Regions from separate parts of the Delftia sp. WSY_22 genome, predicted to be linked through region 2. Evidence: predicted binding sites of a transcription regulator. Region 2 holds the regulator's gene; each other region holds the start of a gene.
The links. Region 2 encodes LexA, which represses DNA repair genes until DNA is damaged. Its sites were predicted from a motif close to ACTGTATNNNNATACAGT; they were not measured.
Positions count from the first base shown of each region.

Region 1 (3,272 bases), on a different contig from region 2:
AACCTTGAGATACCGACTTTCGTGAGCAACGCCCGCTACCGCGCCTTCATCGCCGTCGCCCACCATGGCAGCCTCAGCGCCGCCGCCCGCGCACTGGGCGTGAGCCAGCCCACCATCTCCACCCAGATCGCCACGCTGGAGCGCCAAAGCCAGATCGAGCTGTTCCACCGCCGCGGCTACCGCATGACGCTCACGGGCGCAGGCGCCAGACTGCTGCCCATGGCGCAGAAAATCATGGCGCTGGAGGCCGAGGCCGAATTCTTCCTGCGCGACTCGGGGCAGTTGCACCAGGGCGAGCTCAAGATCGGCGCCGTGGGGCCCTTCCATGTGATCGAAATGGTGGCCGCCTACCGCGCACGGCACCCGGGCATGCAGCTGTCCATCCGCATGGGCAACTCGCAGCAGGTGCTGGCCGACCTGGAACGCTACGACACCGACGTGGCCGTGCTCGCCGGCCTCTACGACCGCCCGGAGCTGCTGGCGCGCGAGTACGCGCGCCACGCCATCATCCTGTTCGCCCATGTCGCCCATCCCTTCGCGCGGCGCAGCGAAATCGCGCTGTCCGAACTGCAGGGCCAGCCTCTGCTGCTGCGCGAGCACGGCTCGACCACGCGCACCGCGCTGGAATCGGTGCTGCAGGCCGCCGGCGTGCAGCCGCGCACCGAACTGGAGATCGGCAGCCGCGAAGCCATACGCGAAGCCGTGGCGCGCGGCCTGGGACTGGGCGCCGTGTCCGAAGCCGAATTCATCCCCGACCCGCGCTTTCGCCCGCTGCGCATCGCGGGCGACCCGGCCAGCACCACCACCTATGTCTATTGCATGCGCGAGCGCAGCGACAGCCTGCTGGTGAGGTCGTTTCTGGAGGCGGTTTGAGCCTGCCGGTCCGCTCTCAGAACAGACTGCGCTGCGGCAGCAGCAGCGACGGGTGGTAGAGGCTGCAATCGAGCCGCAGCGGCTCGCGGTTGAATCCGTACCGACGGCAGGCCAGGGCGAAGCGCTGGCGCAGCAGCTCGGCCCAGTGGCCAGTACCTTTCATGCGCTGGCCGAACTCGGCGTTGTACACGCGGCCGGCCTCGCGCTGCTCGCCCTGGATGCCGTGCAGGTCGCGCACGCGCTCCATCACGCGGCGGGCGCGGTCGGGGTAGTGCACCTGCAGCCATTGCTCGAACAGCGGCGCCACTTCCCAGGGCAGGCGCAGCACGGCATAGAAGGCGTGGCGCGCGCCTGCGTCGGCGGCCGCCTCCAGCACCTTCTCCAGGTCTTCGTTGATGAAGGGAATCTGCGGTGCCAGGCTCACGCCCACGGGCACGCCCGCCTCGGTCAGCGCGCGGATGCTGCGCAGCCGGCGGTGCGGCGCGGCGGCGCGCGGCTCCAGGTGGCGGGCCAGGTCGGCATCCAGCGTGGTCAGCGTGATGTGCACCGAGGCCAGGCCCTGGCGCGCCAGCGGGGCCAGCAGGTCCAGGTCACGCTCCACCCCGCTGCCCTTGGTGACGATGGAAAACGGGTGGCGCGCCTCGGCCAGCACTTCGATCAGGCGGCGCGTCAGCCCCAGTTCGCGCTCCACGGGCTGGTAGCAGTCGGTGACCGAGCCCAGCATCACGGGCGCGGCCACATGGCTGGCGCGCGACAGCTCGGCGCGCAGCAGCTCGGGCAGGTTCTGCTTGGCGATGAGCCGGGTCTCGAAGTCCAGCCCCGGCGACCAGCCCAGGTAGCTGTGCGTGGGCCGGGCATAGCAATAGATGCAGCCATGCTCGCAGCCCCGGTAGGGATTGAGCCCCATGTGAAACGGCAGGTCGGGCGACTGGTGGCGGCTCAGCGCCGAGCGGGCCTGCTCCCAGCGCAGTTCGGTGCGCAGCGCAGCGGCCTCTTCGCCTTCGGCAGGCGCCTCAAGACTGCCCCAGCCGTCGTCAAACGCCTCGCGCGGATCGGTGGTGAAGCGGTGTGCCAGTTGGCTGGCTGCGCCCCGGCCCTTGATGGCGTGCAGGGGCACCCGGGCCGTGTCGTGATGAGGCGTGGGAGGACTGGAAAGCATGAAGCAACTGTATAAAAATACAGTCATACCAACAAGCACTCCCCGCATGCCTGCGGTTGCGAAGTGGGTTTTGCCGGCTTGGCAAGTGCCCGCGCCAATCCGCACCGCACCGTGCGGGTTCGCTTGGCAGAACGCGCACGGGCCTGCACAATGGCCTTATCGCACCAACTTGGTGCTTTTCTCTTTTCTGAAGATGCCTTGGCCCGGACAACCGCGTTGCCCGGGCTTTTGTCCGTTTGGGCGCCGCTGCCCTTCACTGCAGCCACGGCGCAAGCACACAAGGGAGCCAACACCATGGAGCGCAAGCCCCACATCATTCTTTCGTCCCTGGACCTGGAACGCATCGAGGCCCTGCTGGACAAGCAACCCGCCTTTCCCGGCCGCGAGGCGCTCGAGGCCGAGCTGGACCGTGCCGACGTGCTCGAGCCCAAGGAAATGCCGCCCAACGTGGTGACCATGAATTCCACGGTGCGCTTCACGCTGCTGGAGTCGGGCAAGACCAATACGCTGACCTTGGTCTATCCCAAGGAGATGGATGGCAGCGCCGACAAGGTGTCGGTGTTCGCGCCCGTGGGCATTGCCCTGCTGGGCCTGAGCGTGGGCGACCAGTCCCGCATGCCCGGCCCCTCGGGCCAGGTCACCGTGCGCGTGGATGCCATCGAGTTCCAGCCGGAAAGCGCAGGCGAGCTGCACCGTTGAACGCCGACCGGCGTGAAGCGAAAAAGGCAGCCCACCGGCTGCCTTTGTTGTTTGTGGACTGACGCACCGCACCTCAGCGCAGGCCCGCCACAAATGCCGCGATCAGGCCGGTGCCCACCAGGCCGGCCTGCCAGCGCAACGCCATGTGCCAGCTGGGAACGTGGCGCTCCACGCGCTCGTACAGCAGATGGCCGGCCGCAATCGACAGCACAAAGGCCGTGCACATGCCCAGCAGGGCGGCGGGAATGGACTGCGGCCAGAAATGGCTTTCCACGGCGTTGACCAGCAGGCAGACCGAGAAGTGCACGAGAAACACCGAGTACGAAATCTTGCCCAGCCGGCGCAGCGGCGCCCAGCCTTGTGCCTGGGCAAACGCGGGGCTGCGCATGGCCGCGACCAGGGCCAGCGCCGTGGCACCGGCCAGTGCGATGCGGTCGCGCCACTCCAGTGCCAGCGCCGCCACGACCAGGGCCACGATCAGCAGGGACCAGCTCCAGGCCGTCGAGGACTTGTCCGCATGCGCGGCCCAGTAGGCCAGCAT
Region 1 covers NZ_JBICKN010000053.1:109,052-112,323, forward strand. Annotated here, with positions in the region: gene ACF8NF_RS23190 (LysR substrate-binding domain-containing protein) at 22-873, shown strand; gene ACF8NF_RS23195 (PA0069 family radical SAM protein) at 890-2,032, opposite strand; gene rnk (nucleoside diphosphate kinase regulator) at 2,327-2,731, shown strand; gene ACF8NF_RS23205 (acyltransferase family protein) at 2,805-3,272, opposite strand, start outside.
Region 1: ACF8NF_RS23195 (PA0069 family radical SAM protein) is a predicted target of LexA. The motif match lies at 2,039-2,056, and genes of this name have one in related genera.

Region 2 (3,272 bases):
TGCAGATCGCCGGGGGCGCATGCAGGCCATCCGCGCCGGCTACCTGTTGGCATTGCCTGCTCTGGCGGCCCTGGCCCTGGCCTCCACGCCATGGATGGCGCTGGCCTGCACCATGGCCCTGGGCGTGTGCATGTTTCTTCCGTTTGCCGCCCAGGTCACGCTGGCCCAGGACTATCTGCCGCGCAACCAGGCCACGGCCAGCGGGCTGACCCTGGGGCTGGCCATGTCGATGGGTGGCATGGTGGCGCCGTTGTTCGGCATGCTGTCCGATGCGCGCGGACTGCGTTTTTCGTTGAGCGTCGTGCTGTGCATTCTGTGCGTTGCCGCGGCGCAGGCGTGGTGCATGCGCAATCGGCGCAGCGAGGGAAGTGCTGCACCGGCGGCTGTCAGGGCCTGATGCGCAGCCCCTGCCGCTGGGCAAGGCAAGAGACAGGCCCGGGCTCTCGCAGACCGGGTGGACGGGTTGGTCTCAGGGCGACCTCAGGCCGGTGTCTGCGCGCCGTGCGCTTCCATGCGTTCCAGGGCGGCACAGACATCGGCCATGCGGCCCGAGATGAACAGGCATTCGGGCTGCTCCTGCGGCGAGCGCTGGATGATGCGCAGACCCGAAGGCAGGGCCTGATCTGCCGGAAGGGAGGGCAGTTCGGGTTGCAGGGGCAGCAGCAGCTGCGCATCCCTGTGTTCTGGCAGCCGTGCTGACTTGCTGCGCCGCTGCTGGCTGCGGCGGCGGGCCTTGCTGAAGGACAGGATGGTCGCCTGCTCGGATTGCACAGGCGATTCGGGCTGGATGGTGCGCATGGCGGGCTCCATGGCGGCGGCGGGCAGGCGAATGCCCTGTGCCAGGCGCAGGAAGGACAGAGAAGACAGTGTTGGCAGAGCGAATCCCATGTGACGACTCCTGTTGGCGTATTTCAAAGAGGCATGGACACAGGCAGGATTGCGGTTTGCGGGCAAAGCTCCGCCCAGGGCGAAGCTGCAAGGCTTCGCGCCTACCACCTGGGCGGTGCATGAAGTAGGGGGTGGCAACCCGTGCAGGGCTGCCTGTCCGGTTTACATGGACATGCTGTTGCGGATCAGCCCCACGGCCAGGCCTTCAATGGCAAAGGCCTCTTCGGGAGCGACGCGGATCACCGGGTAATCGGGGTTTTCCGGCAGGAGCTCCACGCCCTGCGTGGTGCGGCGCAGGCGCTTGACGGTGACTTCATCTCCCAGGCGTGCCACGACGATCTGCCCGTTGCGGGCTTCATGCGCGGACTGCACGGCCAGCAGATCTCCGTCCATGATGCCCGCGTCGCGCATGGACATGCCGCGCACGCGCAGCAGATAGTCCGGGCGGACCTGGAACAGGCTTGGTTCGACGGAATAGGTCTGGTCGATATGTTCCTGGGCGAGAATGGGCGAGCCCGCCGCAACGCGGCCCACCAGCGGCAGCATCAGCGGCGCCAGGGCCGACAGCGGCAGCCCGAAGCTGGTGCCGCGTGCGGCATTGATGTTGCGCACGGTGTCGGTACGCAGGCGAATGCCGCGGGAGGTGCCGCTGACCAGTTCGATCACGCCTTTGCGGGCCAGGGCCTGCAGATGTTCCTCTGCTGCGTTGGCGGACTTGAAGCCCAGCGTGTTGGCGATTTCCGCGCGGGTGGGGGGCGCGCCCGTGCGGGAGATGGCGGCCTGGATCAGGTCCAGGATCTGTTGCTGGCGGGCGGTGAGCTTGGGATGGTCGAGCATGGCGTGCGTCCGGTCCTTGAATTCAGATGGCAGGCAGAGAAGTCATCTGATGATTTATACAGTATCTGTATTTTTAACCAGTTTTCCAAGAGGTGCAAGTGGGGCAGTCAAAGTTGGTGATTCTTGGCACGGGCGGCACCATCGCCGGCCGGGCGGATTCGCAGTCGCAGGCAGTGGGATACAAGGCCGGACAGATCACAGTGCAGTCGCTGCTCGATGCCGTGCCGGATCTGGAGCAGCAGGCGCTGGGGCCTGTGCAGACGCAGCAGATCGCGCAGATGGACAGCAAGGATATGGACTGGCCCGTGTGGCGCGCGTTGCTGCGTGCCTGCACGCAGGCGCTGGAGGATGCGGACACACGCGCCGTGGTGATCACGCATGGAACGGACACGCTGGAAGAGACGGCCTGGCTGCTGCACAGCCTGCTGCCTGCCACCAAGCCCATAGTGCTCACTTGCGCCATGCGCCCGGCCACGGCCCTGCTGGCCGACGGACCGCAGAATCTGCGCGATGCCGTGACCGTGGCCGCCAGCGGCGGGCGCAGCGGTGTGTGGGTGGTGGCCGGCGGCGAAGTGCATGCGGCGGCCCAGGTGCAAAAAGTCCACCCTTACCGACTGCAGGCCATGCGCTCCATGGAAGGTGGCCCGCAGGCCGTGGTGGAGGAAGGACGCGTGCGCTGGCTGGTGCCTGATGCGCCGGTCACGCCAGTCGCCCCCGTTGCGCGGATGGTGACTTCCGCTCCCGCTCTGTCTGACCTGCTGGCGCTGGATGAGCTGCCCTGGGTCGAGGTGGTGTTCAGCGGTGCTCTGGCGCGTGCCTGCGGCGTGGATGCGCTGGTGGTCGCAGGCGTGCGCGGCATCGTGGTGGCCGGCACGGGCAATGCGACCATTCACGAAAGCATGGAAGCGGCCTTGCTGCGTGCGCGCGACAAAGGCGTCTGGATCTGGCGGGGCACGCGCTGCGCCGAAGGCCTGCCCGTTGCCTCGGGGCTTGGCACGGACCCCGCAGAGGCCGATCTGGTCCAACTGCCCGTAGCCAAGGCGCGGATTGCCATGATGCTGGCGCTGGCCGCGCAGCCGCGCGACTGATCCTCCGGGCGTCGCCGGCGCTTCAGATGCAGGCGGGCAACAAAAAAGCACCCGGCGGGTGCTTTTCTGGGGTCTGGCGCATGGCCTGCGTCATTCAGCCAGTGCTGCGAGGGCGCGCTGGGTGATGTCTTCCACCGAGCCCAGGCCGCTGATGGCGCGGTACTTGGGGGCTGCTGCGGCTTCCTTCTCGGCCCAGGCGCGGTAGTAGTCCACCAGCGGGCGGGTCTGGCTGCTGTAGACGTCCAGGCGCTTCTTGACCGTTTCTTCCTTGTCGTCCTCGCGCTGCACCAGCGGCTCGCCGGTCACGTCGTCCAGGCCTTCGACCTTGGGCGGGTTGAACGTGACGTGGTAGGTGCGGCCCGAAGCGGGGTGGGAGCGGCGGCCGCTCATGCGCTCGATGATGGCATCGAAGGGCACATCGATCTCGAGCACGTAGTCCAGCTTCACGCCGGCGGCCTT
Region 2 covers NZ_JBICKN010000032.1:64,102-67,373, forward strand. Annotated here, with positions in the region: gene ACF8NF_RS17335 (MFS transporter) at 1-397, shown strand, start outside; gene ACF8NF_RS17340 (hypothetical protein) at 481-888, opposite strand; gene lexA (transcriptional repressor LexA) at 1,051-1,725, opposite strand; gene ACF8NF_RS17350 (asparaginase) at 1,824-2,813, shown strand; gene adk (adenylate kinase) at 2,904-3,272, opposite strand, start outside.

Region 3 (3,272 bases), on a different contig from region 2:
CAGGGCGAAGGCGGCGTGGCTGCGTGCATGTGAAATTTCGGAAATGAATTGAAAGCGGCCGCCATTGTGCCGCCAGGCCTTTGCCGCGCTTCAATTTCAGAAGCAGGCCCAGAGCTGGTCGGCCATGCCCAGCATGAACTCGGGCTGCAGATAGAGCATGAAGACCAGGCCCAGCACCAGCAGCACGGCGGCCCACAGCGCCAGCCTGCGCAGCAGCTGTGGGCGGGGCGTGGTGGCTGTCGTCATGTCAGGCCGCCGCCTGCGCCGCACGCGGCCTTGCCACCGGGGCTTCGCGTATCGGCAGGTTCAGCAGGCCGGCGGCCACGCCCAGGCCGATGGCCAGGTACCAGACCACCTGGTAGCTACCGGTGTGGTCATACAGATAGCCGCCCAGCCAGACACCCAGGAAGCTGCCGACCTGGTGGCTGAAGAACACCATTCCGCTCAACATGGACAGATGCTGCACGCCGAAGATCTGGGCCACGGTGGCATTGGTCAGCGGCACGGTGGACAGCCACAGCAGTCCCATGGCGGCCGAGAAGATGTAGACCGACCAGGGCGTCAGCGGCGCGAGCAGGAAGAGCACGATCACCACCGAGCGCGTGAAGTAGATGGTGGACAGCAGGTAGCGCTTGGGCAGGCGCTGGCCCAGGTTGCCGGCCACGTAGGTGCCGACGATGTTGAACAGCCCCACCAGCGCCAGCGAGATGCTGGCCACCTGCGGTGCCAGGCCGTAGTCCTTGAGGTAGCTGGGCATGTGCACGCCGATGAACATCACCTGGAAGCCGCAGACGAAGTAGCCAGCCGTCAGCAGCACGAAGCTGGGCGTGCGCAGCGCTTCGGCGACGGCCTGGCCCGCGCTCTGGTCGCGCACGGGTCGGGTATTGCCGGCCGTGAAGCCCGGCTCGCGCAGGCCGAAGGCCAGCGGAATGATCATCAGGGCGCACAGCGAAAGCAGCAGCAGGGCGTTGGACCAGCCGAAGTTCGAGATCAGGCTGCCTTCCACGGGCACCATGAAGAACTGGCCGAAGGAGCCCGCCGCCGCCGTCACGCCCATGGCCCAGCTGCGCCGCGCCACGGGAATCTGGCGGCCCAGCACGCCGTAGATCACGGCATAGGTGGTGCCGGCCTGGGCTGCGCCTATCACCACGCCGGCCGTCAGGGCGAACCAGGTTGTCGTGGGCGCCATGGCCATGCCGGCCAGGCCCAGCGCATACAGCAGCGCGCCCACCAGGAGCACGCGGAAGGCGCCGAAGCGGTCGGCCAGCATGCCGCCGAAGATGCCGAGCACGCCCCAGGACAGGTTCTGGATGGCAATGGCCAGCGCGAAGGACTCGCGCGTCCAGCCCATCTCCTGGGTGATGGGCTGCAGCCACAGGCCGAAGCCGTGCCGGATTCCCATGGACAGCGTCACGACTGCGCCCCCGCACAGCAGTATCTGCACCATGGACATGGGTTGGTTGTTTTTGTGCATGCGGCAAACTTTAGCGAAACTCCGGGTTTTGCGCTGCGACGCGTGGGTCGCCCATGCGCCAGCGCGGCACTTCGTAGCCCTTGGCGGCACTGGCCTTTTCGGGATAGTCAATGTCAATGACTGTGAATGTATCCAGCACTGAGCCGGGCCGCGCACTACAATCCGCCCCCATGGCAGTCAAACCATCTCCCACTTCCGCCAGCGAATACTCCGAAGGCTCGATACGCGTGCTCAAGGGCCTGGAGCCCGTCAAGCAGCGTCCCGGCATGTACACGCGCACCGACAACCCCCTGCATGTGCTGCAGGAGGTGATCGACAACGCGGCCGACGAGGCGCTGGCCGGCTTCGGCAAGAAAATCCGCTTCACCCTGCATTCCGACGGCTCCTACAGCGTCGAGGACGACGGCCGGGGCATCCCCTTCGGCATGCACCCCGAGGAAAAGGCGCCCGTGGTGGAGCTGGTCTTCACCCGCCTGCATGCGGGCGGCAAGTTCGACAAGGGCAAGGGCGGCGCCTACAGCTTCTCGGGCGGCCTGCATGGCGTGGGCGTCTCGGTCACGAATGCGCTGGCCACGCGCCTTGAGGCCTGCATCCACCGCGAGGGCAAGGTGGCCACCATCGCCTTCTCGGGCGGCGACGTGGTCGAACCCCTGCAGTCGCGGCCGCTGGCCGCGGGCGAGCGCAAGCAGGGCACGACCGTGCGCGTGTGGCCCGATGCCCGCTACTTCGAATCCTCCCAGCTGCCCATGGGCGAGCTGATGCATCTGCTGCGCAGCAAGGCCGTGCTCATGCCCGGCGTGTCGGTGACCCTGGTCAACGAGAAGACGCGCGACACCCAGACCTGGCAGTTCAAGGGCGGCCTGCGCGACTATCTGCAGCAAAGCCTGCATGGCGAGGCCGTCATCCCGCTGTTCGAAGGCGAGGGCTTTGCCGACCGCAACCACGACAGCTTTGCCGAAGGCGAGGGCGCCGCCTGGTGCGTGGCCTTCACCGAGGATGGCGCGCCGCTGCGCGAAAGCTATGTCAACCTGATCCCCACCACGGCCGGCGGCACGCACGACAGCGGCCTGCGCGACGGCCTGTTCCAGGCGGTCAAGGCCTTCATCGAGATGCATTCGCTGCTGCCCAAGGGCGTCAAGCTCATGCCTGACGACGTCTTCGCGCGCGCCAGCTACGTGCTCAATGCCAAGGTGCTGGACCCGCAGTTCCAGGGCCAGATCAAGGAGCGCCTGAACTCGCGCGATGCCGTGCGCCTGGTCAGCGGCTACGTTCGCCCTGCGCTGGAGCTGTGGCTCAACGAGCATGTGGAATGGGGCCGCAAGCTGGCCGAGATCGCCATCAAGGCCGCCCAGACCCGCCAGAAGGCGGGCCAGAAGGTCGAAAAGCGCAAGGGCTCGGGCGTGGCCGTGCTGCCCGGCAAGCTCACCGATTGCGAAAGCCGCGACCTGAGCCTGAACGAGGTCTTCCTGGTCGAGGGCGACTCGGCCGGCGGCAGCGCCAAGATGGGACGCGACAAGGAAACCCAGGCCGTGCTGCCCCTGCGCGGCAAGGTGCTCAACACCTGGGAAGTCGACCGTGACCGCCTGTTCGCCAACAACGAGATCCACGACATCTCGGTGGCCATCGGCGTGGACCCGCATGGCCCCCATGACACGCCCGACCTGTCCGGCCTGCGCTACGGCAAGATCTGCATTCTTTCAGATGCCGACGTGGACGGCTCGCACATCCAGGTGCTGCTGCTCACGCTGTTCTTCCGCCACTTCCCCAAGCTCATCGAGGCCGGCCACATCCATGTGGC
Region 3 covers NZ_JBICKN010000006.1:169,485-172,756, reverse strand. Annotated here, with positions in the region: gene ACF8NF_RS01420 (class I SAM-dependent methyltransferase) at 1-29, opposite strand, end outside; gene ACF8NF_RS01415 (hypothetical protein) at 97-246, opposite strand; gene ACF8NF_RS01410 (MFS transporter) at 248-1,474, opposite strand; gene ACF8NF_RS01405 (DNA topoisomerase IV subunit B) at 1,645-3,272, shown strand, end outside.
Region 3: ACF8NF_RS01405 (DNA topoisomerase IV subunit B) is a predicted target of LexA. The motif match lies at 1,594-1,611, and genes of this name have one in related genera.